DNA from 3 places in the Pseudarthrobacter sp. IC2-21 genome. Region 2 is predicted to be linked to each of the others. Evidence: riboswitches for the same ligand, from Rfam matches in the RefSeq annotation. Region 2 holds a riboswitch; each other region holds the start of a gene.
The links. Region 2 has a riboswitch for thiamine pyrophosphate ahead of SBP01_RS10925 (bifunctional hydroxymethylpyrimidine kinase/phosphomethylpyrimidine kinase). Riboswitches for the same ligand answer to the same signal wherever they lie in the genome.
Positions count from the first base shown of each region.

Region 1: it holds a riboswitch for thiamine pyrophosphate, as region 2 does, so the genes downstream of both, SBP01_RS18145 (ECF transporter S component) here and SBP01_RS10925 (bifunctional hydroxymethylpyrimidine kinase/phosphomethylpyrimidine kinase) in region 2, are expected to answer to the same signal.
Region 3: it holds a riboswitch for thiamine pyrophosphate, as region 2 does, so the genes downstream of both, thiO (glycine oxidase ThiO) here and SBP01_RS10925 (bifunctional hydroxymethylpyrimidine kinase/phosphomethylpyrimidine kinase) in region 2, are expected to answer to the same signal.

Region 1 is NZ_CP139145.1:3,916,273-3,919,538, forward strand. Features, by position in the region: gene SBP01_RS18140 (ABC transporter ATP-binding protein) at 1-1,188, opposite strand, end outside; gene SBP01_RS18145 (ECF transporter S component) at 1,188-1,808, opposite strand; TPP riboswitch at 1,881-2,016, opposite strand; gene SBP01_RS18150 (heme-degrading domain-containing protein) at 2,073-2,615, shown strand; gene SBP01_RS18155 (DUF4235 domain-containing protein) at 2,686-2,949, shown strand; gene mnhG (monovalent cation/H(+) antiporter subunit G) at 3,077-3,266, opposite strand, start outside.
Region 2 is NZ_CP139145.1:2,367,514-2,370,779, reverse strand. Features, by position in the region: gene SBP01_RS10930 (Rne/Rng family ribonuclease) at 1-1,370, shown strand, start outside; TPP riboswitch at 1,485-1,582, shown strand; gene SBP01_RS10925 (bifunctional hydroxymethylpyrimidine kinase/phosphomethylpyrimidine kinase) at 1,712-3,256, shown strand.
Region 3 is NZ_CP139145.1:2,823,432-2,826,697, reverse strand. Features, by position in the region: gene SBP01_RS12980 (RNB domain-containing ribonuclease) at 1-763, opposite strand, end outside; gene SBP01_RS12975 (thiamine phosphate synthase) at 869-1,636, opposite strand; TPP riboswitch at 1,664-1,783, shown strand; gene thiO (glycine oxidase ThiO) at 1,836-3,101, shown strand; gene thiS (sulfur carrier protein ThiS) at 3,098-3,266, shown strand, end outside.

The DNA of each region.
Region 1 (3,266 bases), 1.5 Mb from region 2:
GAACGGATCAATTCCGGCGCCTTGGGAAAGCTCGACGGCGGCGGAAACCTTTCCTGCCACCGGCGCCAGCAGTCCTGCGAGCGTCAGCGCGAATGTGGACTTCCCGGCGCCGTTGGGTCCGGTGACGGTCAGTGCCTGGCCGGCCCGGACCTGGGCGGTGATGCCGGTTTGGACGGGGACCGGCGGGATGGTCCGGAACCCCCGGCGTCGCGGGCGCTCACGGGACACCGCAAGGTGCTCGGCTGCAAGCAACAGCTCCCCCGTTCCGCCGGAGCTACCCGAGCTTCCGGAAGCGCCCACGCTGCCGGAAGCGCCGGTCCGGGGACGCGTGGCCGGAACATACCCCGGCACCCACACCCCGGCGTCGATCAGCATGTCCCGCGCCTCGGCGAGCACCCTGTCCGGCGGCCCGTCCAGGAGCACTGCGGAGGCGCTGCCGGGGGTGCCGGAAGCCGCGCCGACCCCCGCAGCCACGCCGGGCTGCAGCACCACGATCCGGTCCACCAGGTCTTTCCAGACGGACACCCGGTGTTCCACCACCACCAGGGTGGCCCCGGTTTTATCGAGGGAGCGGCCCACCGCGTCACGGACCTCCAGGACGCCGGCCGGGTCGAGGTTGGCGGTCGGCTCGTCCAGCAGGATCAGCCCTGGCCGCATCGCAAGGATCCCGGCCAGCGCCAGCCGCTGCTTTTGGCCCCCGGACAGGGCCGACGTCGGGTGGTCCAGGGGAAGGCCCGCCGCACCGTCCGGGCGGCCGGCACTCCGCAGCCCGACGTCGTCGAGCGCTTCGTCCACCCGCCGCCAGATCTCGTCCCGCGGCACGGCCAGGTTTTCGGCGCCAAAGGCGACGTCGTCACCCACGCGGGAGAGGACCACCTGGGTTTCAGGGTCCTGTTGCATAAGTCCGGCGCGGCCGCGCCGGGCACGCGGCTCGGCGCCGTCGATCAGCAGCGTGCCCGTCTCATCGGCGTCGTCCCCTTCGTCCCCCAGCACCCCTGCCAGCGCATGCAGCAGCGTTGATTTGCCGGCGCCTGACGGGCCCAGGAGCAGCACCCGTTCACCGGGTGCAATGTCCAGGTCCAGCCCGTGGACGGCGGGTACGGCGCGGCCGGCGTGCCGCCACCCCCAGCCGCGGGCGGACACGGCTGCGGGGCGCACGGCGGAGGCGCCGGCGTCGGAAGCGGCCATCAGTTGAAGACGGGCTCCGAGGAGGCCTTCCGGGACGCGAAGGAGCTCAGCACACCGGTCCTCGCGAGGCCGCGGGTGGCCACCCAGGACACGGCACCGGCGATTACGGCGCCGGAGATGGCGCAGAAGAGAATGTAGGCGGCTTTGTCGCCGGCCTCGTAGGCGATGTTCCAGCCCCACGGGAGGAACGAGTCGTTCAGGCCACAGAAGAGGCCTGCCCCGGCACCTGCCAGCATGGCGGTGGGCAGGTTGAACTTCCGGTAGCCGAACGCGGCGAACACCAGTTCCGCGCCGAGGCCCTGCAGGATGCCGGAGATCAGCACGGTGGTGCCGTACTGGGATCCCATCATGAGCTCACCGGTGGCGGCCACGGCCTCGCAGAACAGTGCGGCGCCCGGCTTGCGGATGACGAGCATGCCCAGAATGGCCGGAATCATCCAGCCGCCGGAGATCAGGCCGGTCAGGGGCGGGTAGGTGGCGTTCATCGGTGCCGAGACCAGCGCCGCGCCCTGGTCCCACGCCCAGAAGATCACGCCGCCGGCGATGGCGATCAGAGCCGCCACCACGATGTCCACTACGCGCCAGGTGTAGCCGGCCTTCTTGATGCTTACTGTTGTCATGTCAACCTCCTGAGGTACAGGAGGGGAGAGTATTCGCGGTTTCGGCCCGGCCTGCGCCGCCCGGATCCGGACACTCTGAGAAGCTCGACTCCCTTGCGCCGGTACTAACCGGATCAGGTTCGAGGGTCTGCGGCTGTCCGCACTCTCAGCGCCCACCACCGGCTGCATTCCTGCAGTGCCCGACGGCGGCGCTCCCCTGTCGTAATAAATCTGCCCTGATGGGCGTGACCCAGTTTACACCGCAGCCGCGGTAGATTGTGGGCCATGACTGCCGAACCGTCCGATGTGACCCTGTTCGATCCCGATGCCGGCGGGAGCCAGCCCCCCGGTTCGCTGGAGGCATTGATTGCCAGGATCGACGGCGAGATCAGCGAGCTGCAGTTCCCGCGGTTCAGCAAGGACGATTCGCTCAACCTGGGGCTGCTGCTGGTGGAGCTGGGCAAAACGAGGAAGCTGCCCATTGCCATCGACATCACCAAGGGCGAGCAGGTCCTGTTCCACGTGGCCCTGGACGGTGCCACGCCCAACAACGAGCACTGGGTGCGGGCCAAGCAGCGCACAGCCGCGCGGTACGAAATCCCATCGCTGCTGGTGGGCCTGCGGGCAAGGCTGCGGGGCGGCAGGATCGAGGACCAGGGCTGGTATGACGAATCCGTCTATGCCGCACACGGCGGGTCCTTTCCCGTGTACGTTGCCGGCGTGGGCGCCGTGGCCACCGTGACCGTCTCGGGGCTGCCGCAAATGCAGGACCATGACCTCGTGGTGGAGGCCCTCAGGGAGATTCTGGGGTCCATGCGCCCTGCCTGAATGCCGGCTGGGACGCTGATCACGTTAGGCTAAAGGCAGTCCCCCGATCCGCCCACAAGGAGTTCACCCCATGAACCTGTTCATCAAGCTGCTCGGCACCGGAATCAGCCTCGCCGCCGGGTTTGTCGGCACCAAGGTAGTCAACACCGTCTGGGAAAAGTCCACCGGCCGGAAGCCCCCCACCGGCAAGCACGAAGACACCCCAACGAGCCTTCGGTCCGCCCTGACCTTCGCGCTGATCTCGGCCTCGGTCAGCACCATCATCCAGGTCCTCGCCAACCGCGGCACGCAGCGGGCCATCACCCGGTTCGCGAAGACCCAGGACATCGTCTAACGGATTTACCGTCCGGCTGCCGGGCTGTGGCTCGGCGCTCTTGTTCGGGCCACAGCCCGGCGCTCTTGTTCGTGGCTCTTGTCCGGCGGTCTTGCTGTGGCTCTGGTCCGGGCAAAATCCTCAGCCGTCAGGACTCTTCGTCGCGGGCCGACTTGGCCGCTTTCTGGACCACGGCCTCCAGGTCATCGGAGCTGAGCAAATCCCGGTGCATGTGCTTGGTGCGGTAGCCGGCCCGGCCCACCATGTGCGCGGACACCGGCACCGTCAGCAGCTGGAAAATCCATGCCACCAGCAGCACCGGCCACACCCACCACGAC
Region 2 (3,266 bases):
CGGCCTGGCGGATCGACGAGCAGATCCACAAAGCACTCGAACGCAAGGTCTTCCTGCCCTCCGGCGGCTCGCTGGTCATCGACCGGACCGAAGCCATGACCGTGGTGGACGTCAACACCGGAAAGTTCACCGGCAGCGGCGGCAACCTCGAGGAAACCGTCACCAAGAACAACCTCGAAGCGGCCGAAGAAGTGGTCCGGCAGCTCCGGCTCCGGGACATCGGCGGCATCATTGTCATCGACTTCATCGACATGGTCCTTGAGTCCAACCGCGACCTCGTGCTCCGCCGCATGGTGGAATGCCTGGGCCGTGACCGCACCAAGCATCAGGTGGCTGAGGTGACTTCGCTGGGTCTGGTGCAGATGACGCGCAAGCGCATGGGCACCGGTCTTCTGGAAGTCTTCGGGGAACAGTGCGAGGCCTGCGCCGGCCGCGGAATTGTCACCCACGACGATCCTGTGGAGCACCGCCGCGCCAACACCGTCGCCGCCGAGCACCACGTGCAGCGGGCGGACACCCGGCCGGACACACAGCGGCCGGACAACCAGCGCAACGACGCCCGCCCGGAAGCCCAGCAGGGCGCCCGGACCGACCGGAAGCGCCGCCGCGGCCGCGGCGGCCAGCCGCTGGACGTAGCGCCGGCAGCTCCCGTGCAGATCCACACGGTCCACCCTGATCCGACAGATGCCGAACGCCATGCCAAGGCTGAAGCGACAAGGGTGGCCCTGGCCAACATCGCGGCCGCTGCACACGCCGCCCACCTGCACGACGAGGAAGTAGCCCATGGCGCTGCCGGCAGCACCCCCGGCACGGCAACCCCTGCTTCGACGCCGGCACATCCGTCCGAAACGGACAGCACCGGCCGCCCTGCCGCGGTCCTCACGTTCGGCGGCGAGCAGGTGGTGCTGCCGTTCGTGGAGCATCACGAGGAACAGCCCCAGGCTCCGGCGCTGACCCTGGACCGCCTGGCGGAGGCGTTCGCCAAGCTTGGCGAACCGGCCCCGGCTGCCCCCGCCGAGCCTGCCCGGCAGGCGCCTGCCGAGGCTCCCGCCCAGGCCCAGGCCCAGGCACCTGCCCAGGCCCAGGCCCAGGCGCCTGCCCAGGCTCCCGCCGTGGCGGAGAAGGACTATTCCGACCACACCGAGCAGCCCCGGGCCCGCCGTCCGCGGCGGAACCGGAGCGCGAGCCGAGCCCAGGGCGCAGCCAACGCCACCACGGTGGAGCATCACGAAGCCGTTCAGGTCGCCAGTGCCGGTCATACGCATGCTGCCAAGGCGCCGGAGCGCACCGAAGCCCGTGCGGCGGCTGCGCCGAAAGAAACCAACGCGCCGATTATCCTCGGCGTAGGAGTACCCGCTTCGGAACTCTGACCCGTTGGCTTGGACACCTCCACGGAAGCCCGCACAGCCCTTTTCCGGGGCGGTGCGGGCTTCCGCCGTTTCGGCTTCATGTGAGGCGGCAAACGCGGGTAAACGCTAGGGTGGGTTACTGACACGGGGTGCCGCGCAAAGGGCCGGCTGAGATCCACACCCGTTGAACCTGTCCGGTTAGTACCGGCGAAGGGATGTCTCCTTTGGCTTCGACCTATGTCCTTCCTCCCGCGTCCTCAGAATCTTCCAGCAGCCAGGAAACGCAATCTCCTGCGCAGGGTTCTGCCCGGCGCCCTGCACCGGAATCCTCGGCGGCGGCGGGGGTGCGACATACTCCGCGGGTGCTGTCCATCGCAGGATCGGATCCGTCCGGCGGGGCAGGCATCCAGGCCGACCTCAAGAGCATCGCCGCCCTGGGCGGTTACGGCATGGCAGCCATCACCGCCCTGACCGCGCAGAACACCCGGGGAGTCCGGGATGTCCACGTGCCGCCGGCCGGATTCCTGCGCCAGCAGCTTGACGCGATCAGTGATGACATCACCATCGACGCCGTCAAGATCGGCATGCTGGGCAACGCGGAGGTGATTGACACCGTCCGCAGCTGGCTCGAAAAGGTGCGTCCCGCCGTCGTTGTTCTGGATCCGGTCATGGTGGCCACCAGCGGGGACCGGCTGCTGGAAGAATCCGCGGAGGCTGCCCTGCGGACCCTGCTGCCGCTGGCGGACCTGATCACGCCCAACCTCGCCGAACTGGCGATCCTTGTGGCCGCGCCGCGCGCCCACAGCTGGGCCACCGCGCTGGAACAGGGCAAGCGCCTGGCCGCTGCCACCGGCGCCACCATCCTGGTCAAGGGGGGCCATCTCGACGGCGGTGCGTGCCCGGATGCCCTCGTCAACGCCGGGGGGCTGCTGTCACGCCCGGTGGTGGAAGTGGCCGGAGACCGGATTCCCACCCGCAACAGCCATGGCACCGGCTGCTCGCTGTCCTCGGCCATGGCCACGGCGCAGGCCAGGCTGGGGGACTGGGAGGCGTCACTGCGGGAGGTAAAGCCCTGGCTCGCGGGTGCACTTCAGGCGTCCGGGCTGCTGGAGGTGGGAAGCGGGAGCGGCCCAATTAACCATTTCCACCATTTCCACCAGCCTGAGGCCGGCGGGAAACCTGTTGGCGGTGCGCCGGTTCCGGCTGAATCCGCAGCAGGGGATCCCGCAGCCCAATCCGCAGCCGCGGAACTCACCGGCAAAGATTTCGCTGCGACCCTTCGCCGGGCGGCGGCCCCCGACCTGGACGCCATCTACCGGCTCGAATTCATCCGCGGGCTGGCGGCCGGCACTCTCGCAGAGGACCAGTTCGCCTACTACCTCGCCCAGGATGCCATCTATCTCAACGGCTATTCCCGTGCCCTGGCCCGGGCCAGCGCGCTGGCGCCTACGGAGGCCGCCCAGCTGTTCTGGGCCAGGTCCGCCCAACAGTGCCTCGAGGTCGAATCCGAGCTGCATCGCACCTGGCTCAGCACCCGCACGGTGGAGCGCACCCTGGGCCCGGTCACCAAGTCGTACGTGGATCACCTGCTTGCGGCCTCCGCCGCCGGCAGCTACGCCGTGCTGGTGGCGGCAGTCCTGCCGTGCTTCTGGCTCTACGCGGAAGTGGGCCAGACCCTGCATGCGCAGTTCCTGGCAGCGGGCGCACCCGAAGCCCATCCCTATGCCGAATGGTTGCGGACCTATGCCGACGAGGACTTCGCTCAGGCAACCCGCGAAGCGATCGCGATGGCCGGCGAGGCCGGCAGCAAGGCGTCCGCGGACGAACAGGCCGCAATGCTTCAGGCGTTCAGGCACTCCTGCCGATTCGAGCTGGATTTCTTCGACGCGCCGCGCCTGCACGCCTGAACGGCTGCGG
Region 3 (3,266 bases), 460 kb from region 2:
CCGCCGCCGCCATCCCGGTCATCAGCGAAATCTGCGCATTCCAATCCTCCACGGGAAGCTGGGGTGCCGCGGCAATCCGGTAGCCGCCGTCGGGCAGTTGAACGATTTCCTGCTCCGGCATGTTGAGGCTGGCCCCGCCGCGCTGCCGCTCCAGTTCAACCCGTTTGAGCCCCACTTCCTTCAGGAGCTGCAGCACCGGGCCGGCCGTTCCGGCGTCGATCTGGGCCTGGACACCCTTGTAGTCCAGCTTGGCCCGGCTGCGGATCGTGGCCCGCCGCACGGACACACTGTCGACATGGGCGTCGCCGTTGAGGCCGAATTCCCAGACAAACGCCGAGCACAGTTGGTCGGCCAGCAGGCTGCCCGCCTCTTCGCTGATGACCTCGGGGTGCAGCGGAATCCGGCCATCGGGGGCGTAGAACGTCTGACCGCGGCGTCGGGTTTCGGCGTCGAGGCTACCGCCGGGGCGGACGAAGGACGGCACGTCCGCGATGGCGTACAGGACGCGGTAGCCGGCGCTGGCCCGCTCAATGAACAGCGCCTGGTCCAGATCCGTGGACGATGCCGGATCGATGGTCAGGAATTCAACGTCCGTCAGGTCAGTGACCGGCAGCTGATGCGCTGCCACGGCAGCCTCGGCGTCGCGGACTGCTTCGGCCGGGTAGGGCCCGGGCAGTTCCAGCTCAGTCCGCAGTGCACTCAGGGCTGCCGCGAGAGCGTTGGTCTTCTCGTGGACGTTGGGAGCCAACCGATGATGGGACACAAAAGTCAGATTAGCCCGATTTCCGGGGATCGTGCACGCTCCGCCCCGCCGTGCGCCGGATTCCCGGAACCGGCCGGCTGATTCTGCGGAACCGGCAGGGAAATCTCAGGCGGTACCGGCATCCAGGGCGGCCAGGAGGGCCCTGGCAGCGGCAGCGGGATCAGCCGCCTCCGTGATGGCGCGGACCACAACGATCCTGCTGGCACCGGCCGCCACCACCTGTTCTACGTTCGTCAGGTCAATCCCGCCGATCGCGAACCACGGCACGGCACCCGGACCGGCCGCATCACCCGCGTCACCGGCATCACCGGCGTGGGCGGCGGCCTTGACCGCGTCTGCGGCGTAACGTACCAGGTCAAGGCCAACGGCGGCACGACCGGGTTTGGTGGGGGTGGCCCACACCGGTCCCACGCAGAAATAGTCAAGGCCGTCGTCGCCGGCCACCGAGGACGACAAGCGGATGGCGCCTTCCACCTGCTCAGTGGTGTGGGTGGAAAGCCCCACCACGGCGCCGGGCCCCAGCAGCGTGCGGGCGGAGGCCACGGGCAGGTCTTGCTGGCCAATGTGGAACACCGGGGCGCCCGAGAGCATGGCGATGTCGGCGCGGTCATTCACTGCCCAGAGCCGTCCATGCCGGGCGGCGGCCGCCTGAAGGACTGCCAGCAGGTCCAACTCCTCGGCGGCCTCGATGTCCTTGTCGCGGAGTTGGATGATGTCCACGCCGCCGGCGAACGCGGCGTCCACAAAATCGGCAAAGTCCCCGCGGTCCCGGCGCGCATCGGTGCACAAGTACAACCTGGCGCCGCGGGGCAATCCGCGGGACTCCTGGGCAGTGGGGCTGGGGAGGGCGCTGGGGCTGGAGGACACGTTCATGGAAACCACCATAGTTCCCCTAAACTGGGCGAGTACTGCGGGAGCCCGTTACAGCCGTCACAAAGCGGCCGGGCTGAGAGGGCGTCAGAGCCGACCGCTTGACCTGATCCGGCTAGTACCGGCGTAGGGAAGGAAACACATGGTCCCCCCATCCGGCGGCGCGTCCGCCAGCACATCCCATCCTGCCGTGGGCAGCTACATGAACGGGCCCGCCGTCCTGCACGCGGACGTGGCGGTGATCGGTGGCGGCGTCATCGGCCACAGCATCGCGTGGGAGGCGCGGGCCTCCGGCCGTTCCGCAGTGCTGATCGACGACCAACCAGGCTCCGGGGCCAGTTGGGCGGCCGCCGGCATGCTCGCCCCCGTCAGTGAGCTGCACTACCAGGAGGAAAGCCTCCTGGAGCTGATGCTCGAGTCCTCGCGTCTCTGGCCTGACTTCGCGGCAAACCTCGGCCGGGCCGGGGCGGGGGACTTTGGCTACCTGACGACGCCGACCCTCGCCGTGGGTGCCGACGCCGCGGACCGTCGGGCGCTGATGGACCTCCGGGCCGTCCAGGAGGCCAACGGACTGCTCGTCGAGCCGCTGACGGTGCGCGACGCGAGGGCAAAGGAACCACTTCTCAGTCCCGCGATTTCGTGTGCCCTGGACATTCCCGCGGACCATCAGGTGGACCCGCGCAGGCTGATCGCCTCGCTCCGGACAGTGCTGGCCGGCCACCAACCGGGCGCCGGGACCTTCGTGGACGGCGCCGTCAACGGTTTCGCGGTCGGTTCCCGGGCCACCGGACTCCTCTGGGAGGGGGACCGGGTTCGGGGCGTGGAACTGGCCAATGGCGGAACGGTCCGGGCGGGGGAGACGATCGTAGCCAACGGCCTTCAGGCCGCTGCCCTGGAGGGCCTGCCGGCCGGGGTGCAGCTGCCCCTGAGGCCCGTATTCGGCGACATACTGCGCCTGCGCGTTCCACAGCACCTGCGTCCATTAGTGACCTCCACGGTACGGGGCCTGGTCCACGGAGTACCCGTATACATCGTCCCCCGCCAGGACGGCACAGTGGTGATCGGTGCAACACAGCGGGAGGACGCACTGCCGGAAGCCGGAGATACTGCCGCGCCAGGAACGGCCGTCTCTGCAGGCGGCGTTTACCAACTGCTGCGTGACGCGCAGGTCCTGGTACCCGCCGTCGCCGAGCTGGAGCTCATCGAGTGCACCGCGCGGGCGCGTCCTGCAACACCGGACAACGCACCGCTGCTCGGCCGGGTCTCCGTTCCCGACGGCGGACACGTGCGGGGGCTGATTATTGCCACCGGTTTCTACCGGCACGGAGTGTTGCTGGCCCCGGCGGCGGCAGCCATCTGCCGGGAACTGCTGGATGGCCGGATCGATCCGCACCGGGCCGCCCTGGACCCGGCAAGGTTTAGCGGCCGGCACCATGAAACCCTTCAACCCACAAAGGAAACAGCATGAATATCACCCTCAACGGCGCGCCGCATGCCGTGCCCCGGGAAGCGTCCATCACCACACTCGTCACACAGATCACGGGCCGCACGATCGCGGCCAACGGCCAGGCCACGGACGGGCAGAAACTTGGCGTCGCCATTGCCCGCAACTCGGAAGTGGTGCCCCGCAGCC